2 linked regions of the Rhizobium lentis genome follow. Each later gene encodes a partner of the first gene's protein in a complex. Links are inferred from orthologs where the notes say so. Each region holds a gene or a part of one and is shown in the gene's direction. Other genes may lie near its edges.

Region 1 (2,998 bases):
CGCGCTGATGCAGAACGTCATCGCCGAGGACCGGCCGGAAGTCGGGCTTTCCGTCGTTGTCCTGAAGACGGCCGACCGCAAGTCGAAGATCCTGCGCGTGCTCGCCCCCCTCGGCGTGCTCCTGCCGAACGGCCTCGGCCTCAATGTGGACGGCAAGGACATCGGCCGCGCCTATTTCGTGCGCTGCTTCGCCGATGGCTGTTATGCCGAGGTCGTGCTCGAGGACGAGTTGCTCAAGACCTTCCGCAGCGGCGCCCAGGCAACCTTCATCGTCTTCCAGACGCCGGAAGAGGGCATCGGCATTCCCGTCGACCTCAAGGGTTTTGCCGAAGGTTTTGACGCGCTGCCGTGAGGGCTGGCGGCCTGCCGTGGCTCCGCCTCTCAGAGCGGCACATAGGTAAGTCGCGACGTCTAGACTCCCTCTTCTTCCCAGCGGGGAGAAGAAGTTTTGGCGCGCCCTCTCTGTCCCTCGATCGCTCTCGCAGGGCATGTCCTCATCGGCGCGAACCGGACAGCAGGGACTTAGGCCTGGATGACCCTCGCCATATTATGCTTCTCAACAATGAATAATTCGAAGACAGGGCTTCACTCCTTATAAGGTTGAGCCCTATCTAGGGAAGAAGCGCATTCCCGAACGCATGCCCATTGGAGCCCCATCATGACCACCGATCTCCTGACGCTTTTCGACGCCGACGAAGCCACGATGCGCGGCCTTGTCGCGAAGGCGCTCTCCGGCGCTGATGACGGCGAGCTGTTCATCGAGCATGCGCAAGCCGAGGCGCTGACCTTCGACAACGGCCGGCTGAAGGGCGGAAGCTTCAACACCGAACAGGGTTTTGGACTGCGGGCCGTTGCCGGCGAGGCGGTGGGTTACGCCCATGCCGGCGACCTCTCGGTGGCGGCGCTGAAGCGGGCGGCCGATGCCGTCGGCGCGGTGACGCGCGGCTATTCCGGCAGCTATGCCGCCGCGCCCCAGGGCACCAACAAGAAATTTTACGGCGACCAGAATCCGATCGGCCAGCCGAGCTTCGAGGAGAAGGTCAAGGTCCTGCAGGATATCGACGCTTATCTCCGGGGCAAGAACGACAAGGTGCGGCAGGTGACCGCTTCGGTGGCGGCGAGCTGGCAGGTCGTCGACATCCTGCGCGCCGACGGCCATCGCGTCCGCGACATCCGGCCGATGACGCGCATCAACATTTCCGTCGTGGTCGGCGAAGGCGAACGGCAGGAGAGCGGCTCCTACGGCAGCGGCGGGCGCATCGGCTTCGGCGATTTCATCGCCGAGGGCAGCTGGCAGTACGGCGCCGACGAGGCGTTGCGCCAGGCGCTCGTCAATCTGGAAGCGATCGATGCGCCGGCCGGCACGATGGACGTCGTTCTCGGCTCCGGCTGGCCGGGCGTGATGCTTCACGAGGCTGTGGGCCACGGGCTGGAAGGTGATTTCAACCGCAAGAAGACGTCTGCCTTTTCAGGCCTTCTCGGGCAGATCGTCGCCGCACCCGGGGTCACCGTCGTCGACGACGGCACGATCGACAACCGCCGCGGCTCGATTACCATCGACGACGAGGGCACGCCATCCGGCTACAACGTGCTGATCGAGAACGGCAAGCTCGTCGGCTATATGCAGGATCGGCAGAATGCCCGGCTGATGGGCATGGCGCCGACCGGCAACGGCCGCCGCCAGGGCTATGCCCATGTGCCGATGCCGCGGATGACCAATACCTATATGCTCGGTGGCGACAAGACGCCGGAAGAGATCATCGCCTCGGTGAAGAAAGGGATCTATGCCGTCTCCTTCGGCGGCGGCCAGGTCGACATCACCTCGGGCAAGTTCGTCTTCGGCTGCACCGAGGCTTATCTGATCGAAAACGGCAAGGTCGGCGCGCCGATCAAGGGCGCCATGCTGATCGGCAACGGCCCGGACGCGATGAAGCGGGTGTCGATGATCGGCAACGACATGAAGCTCGATACCGGCATCGGCAATTGCGGCAAGGCCGGCCAGTGGGTGCCGGTCGGCGTCGGCCAGCCGCATCTGCGCATGGATCAGGTGACGGTCGGCGGCACGCAGGCCTGAGGCGGGAGGATCGGATGGCGGACATCGAAATCAGACCCTTTGCCGCCGGCGACGCCGATGCGGTGCTGTCGGTGATCCTGCCGATCCAGCGCGAGGAATTCGGCATCGACATAACAGCCGATGCGCAGCCTGATCTCCGCGTCATCCCGGATTTCTACCAGTCCGGCAAAGGGCAGTTCTGGGTCGCCGTCAAGGACGGCGCCATCGTCGGCACGGTCGGGCTCAAGGACATCGGCAACAATCAGGCGGCGCTGCGCAAAATGTTCGTCTCAGCCGAGGTTCGCGGCCGCGAACATGGCGTGGCGGCGCTGCTCCTCGATCGCCTGATCGCCCACGCCAGGGATGCCGGCCTCACCGATATCTTCCTCGGCACGACGGACAAATTCGTCGCCGCCCATCGCTTCTACGAGAAGAACGGCTTCAGCGAGATCGCCAAGAGCGCCCTGCCCCGCTCCTTCCCGCTGATGGCGGTGGACAGCAAGTTCTACCGCTATAAGGTCGGGTGACGAAAGAGAACGGTGTCGTTCCCGAACCGTGCTCGGGTTTCGACATCACACTTTCGGTGGCTTCAGCACCGTTCTTTCAACCTTGCCCAATAGGCTTTTCAGTTCGGGCTCGCGAACGAACACAGCGGCTTCGAGCGGTGGCAGCCACTGGCTGCTTCGCTGCTTTTGTTCCGGAAAATTCTCATCGATTTCTCGGGCCTCCAGGAGATGGACCTGAACGATCGAGGGAACGCGTTCGCCGTCGGCGCGAGTCTTGATATAGGTATAGAAACCGAAGGGGCGCTTCTTGGCCTTACCTTTCACACCGGCTTCTTCCCAAGCCTCGCGTTCGGCAACTTGATGGGGTGCAAGCTTGGCGATAGGCCAGCCTTTGGGAACGATCCACCGGCCGCTTTCGCGCGACGTAATCAGCAGGACC
Region 2 (3,088 bases), 120 kb from region 1 along the record:
CGAGCATCACGCCGGACAGGAAGGCGCCCATCGCCATCGAAAGCCCGGCAAGCTGCATCAGGCTTGCCGATCCCATCACGACGAAGAGGGCGGCGGCGATCATCGCCTCGCGCGCGCCGGTGCGGGCGATGATCTGGAAGAGCGGCGTCAGCAGATAGCGCCCCGCGACGATCATCGCCGCCACTGCGCCGACGGCCACGACAAAATCAGTGAGCGGCGTGCTGCTGCCCTTGCCGTTGCCGTCGAGAACGGTGATCAGCGCGAGCAGCGGCACGATCGCCAGGTCCTGGAACAGGAGCATCGAGAAGGAACGCTGTCCGTATCTCGTATTGACGTCGCCGTCGCCCTCGAGGATCTGCATGGCGAAGGCCGTCGAAGACAGCGCCAGGCCGAAGCCGGCGACGATGCTGCCGCGCCAGTCGAGCACATGGGAAAACCAGGCGAGCGCGGTCAGCGCCAGCCCAGTCACCATTACCTGCGCGGTGCCGAGGCCGAAGATGTCGCGCCGCATCTGCCAGAGGCGGCTCGGCTTCAGCTCCAAGCCGATGATGAAGAGCAGGAAGACGACGCCGAGCTCGGCGACGGCAAGAATCTGTTCGCCGTCGGTGATGCCATGGAAGACCGGACCGATGACGATGCCGGCGGCGAGATAACCCAGCACCGTGCCGAGCCCGAGCTTCTTGAATATCGGAGCGGCAACCACCGCGCCGCCAAGCAGCAGGATCGTTTCGGAGAAAAGGTCATTGGGCGCTGACATTCTGGCAATTTCTTTCGACGGCGGGAAACATCCAGGCAGCCCTGACAAAGAATCGGCGGCGGCGGCCTTGATGCTTGGGAGAGTGCACAATAAATGGAAGCCGAAGGAAAGGCCAAATCATGTCCTCAGAAATCGATTCCTCGACACTTCTTTCCCGCGCAAGTCAATTGATCGATCTGGCAAGGAAGGCAGGGGCCGACGCCGCCGACGCCGTCGTCGTCCGCTCCCGCTCGCAATCGGTCAGCGTCCGTCTCGGCAAGGTCGAGGGAACGGAATCGTCGGAAAGCGACGATTTTTCGCTGCGTGTCTTCATCGGCAAGCGGGTCGCCAGCGTTTCGGCCAATCCGGGCTTCGATCTTCAGGCGCTGGCCGAACGCGCCGTCGCCATGGCCAAGGTTTCTCCGGAAGACCCCTTCGCCTGCCTCGCCGATGAGGCGAGCCTTGCAAAATCCTACCCCGACCTACAACTGCTCGACACCACCGAGGTTTCCTCGGACATGCTGCGCGAGGCGGCTCTTGCCGCCGAAGCGGCCGCACTGGCGGTCGAGGGCGTCACCAATTCCTCCGGCGCCGGCGCGTCGGCCGGCATGGGCGGCCTCGTTCTCGCGACGTCACACGGTTTCGAAGGCAGCTACATGGCCTCCCGTTTCGGCCATTCCGTCAGCGTCATATCGGGCGAAGGCACCGGCATGGAACGCGACTATGACTTCGACAGCCGCCTCTATTACGCCGAACTCGACAATCCCTCCGAAATCGGTCGCCGTGCCGGCGAACGAGTGATCAAGCGCGTCAATCCGCGCCAGGTGCCGACCGGCAAGAACGTCACCGTCGTCTTCGATCCGCGCGTCGCCCGCGGCTTTGTCGGCCATATCGCCGGTGCGATCAACGGCGCCGCCGTCGCCCGCAAGACCAGCTTCCTGCGTGACCGGATGGGTCAGCAGGTGCTGAAGTCGGGCCTGTCGATCACCGACGACCCGCTGATCGTGCGCGGGCCTTCGTCGCGCCCCTTCGACGGTGAGGGCGTCTCCGGCGAGCGGTTGGTCATGATCGAAGACGGTGTTCTGAAGCATTGGTTCCTTTCGACCTCGACCGGTCGTGAGCTCGGCCTCGAAACCAACGGCCGCGGCGTGCGCGGCGGCAGCACCGTCACGCCGTCGTCCACCAATCTTGCCCTGGAACCCGGCGACGTCTCGCCGGAGGAGCTGATCCGCAGCGTCGGCAACGGCTTTTACGTCACCGAACTGATCGGCCACGGCGTCAACATGATCACCGGCGAATACAGCCGCGGCGCCACCGGCTTCTGGATCGAGAACGGCGAACTCACTTTTCCGGTGTCCGAGGTGACGATCGCCTCGAACCTCAAGGACATGTTCATGCGCCTGACACCGGCAAACGATATCGACCGCAAGTTCGGCGTCGCGGCGCCGACCTTCGCAATCGAAGGCATGACGCTCGCAGGACAGTGAGAAACGGGCAGCAGGAACGGATTATCGGATGAGCGATAGGGAAAAGGGCCGCTGGCAGAGCGATCTTGCCTTGATCGCCGATGCTGCGAAGGAGGCCGGCGCGGTCGCCTTCGGTTTCTTCAACCAATCTCCCGAAGTCTGGTGGAAGAACGAGGGCCGCTCTCCCGTCAGCGCCGCCGACTTCGCCGCCAACAAGACGCTCGAATCGATCCTGCGCGAGGCGCGGCCGGATTATGGCTGGTTGTCCGAGGAAACCGAGGACGATGCCGACCGCCTCTCACGCGAGACGCTGTTCATCGTTGATCCGATCGACGGCACGCGCGCCTTCCTGAGCGGGCAGAAGGTCTGGTGCGTTAGCGTCGCGGTCGTGCATCGCGGCCGCCCCGTCGCCGGCGTGCTCTATGCGCCGGCGCTCGAAGAACTCTACCAGGCCGTCGAGGGCGGGCTGGCGATGAAGAATGGCATGCCGCTCGCCGTCTCCGCCGCCGGAGCCGACGAGACGAGCCGCCTTGCGATCGGCGAGGACCTGTTGACGACCTTCCCGTCAGCGTTCCGCGCCCGGGTCGCGCGCCAGAAATACATTCCCTCGCTCGCCTATCGCATCGCCATGGTGGCGGACGGTCGTCTCGAAGGCACGTTCGTCAAGGGCAATTCACACGATTGGGACCTTGCCGCCGCCGATCTGATCCTGGCCTGCGCCGGCGGTGGCCTCGTCGACCTCGAAGGCCGGCCGGTCGTCTACAACAGCGCCGACATCACCCACAAGGTCCTCTGTGCGGGGCCGGCGCCCCGCATCGATGAGTTCCTCGCGGCTTTTGCCGAGCGACGAGACAGTTGACGTTTCCGTCAAAATCCCGCAGATGGG

The links. The genes of interacting proteins can lie anywhere in the genome.
Region 2: the proteins of tldD (region 1) and J0663_RS12910 are in contact, whole or in part, in a solved structure (PDB 5NJ9), measured with the Escherichia coli proteins. The link is inferred for Rhizobium lentis from one-to-one orthologs.

What each region holds. Positions count from the first base shown.
Region 1 is NZ_CP071454.1:2,804,913-2,807,910, reverse strand. The notes cover bases 6-2,866. They hold tldD (metalloprotease TldD), read left to right. Parts: upstream 6-658; coding sequence 659-2,074; downstream 2,075-2,866. Other genes in these bases: J0663_RS13435 (NUDIX hydrolase), read right to left, coding at 2,626-2,866; J0663_RS13440 (GNAT family N-acetyltransferase), read left to right, coding at 2,089-2,580; J0663_RS13450 (invasion associated locus B family protein), read left to right, coding at 6-352. In the rest of the region: more of J0663_RS13450, read left to right, coding at 1-5; more of J0663_RS13435, read right to left, coding at 2,867-2,998. UniProt on the Escherichia coli protein: Metalloprotease involved in CcdA degradation. Suppresses the inhibitory activity of the carbon storage regulator (CsrA).
Region 2 is NZ_CP071454.1:2,683,157-2,686,244, forward strand. Bases 99-3,049 are described here. They hold J0663_RS12910 (TldD/PmbA family protein), read left to right. Parts: upstream 99-876; coding sequence 877-2,223; downstream 2,224-3,049. Other genes in these bases: J0663_RS12905 (monovalent cation:proton antiporter-2 (CPA2) family protein), read right to left, coding at 99-757; J0663_RS12915 (3'(2'),5'-bisphosphate nucleotidase CysQ), read left to right, coding at 2,252-3,049. In the rest of the region: more of J0663_RS12905, read right to left, coding at 1-98; more of J0663_RS12915, read left to right, coding at 3,050-3,061.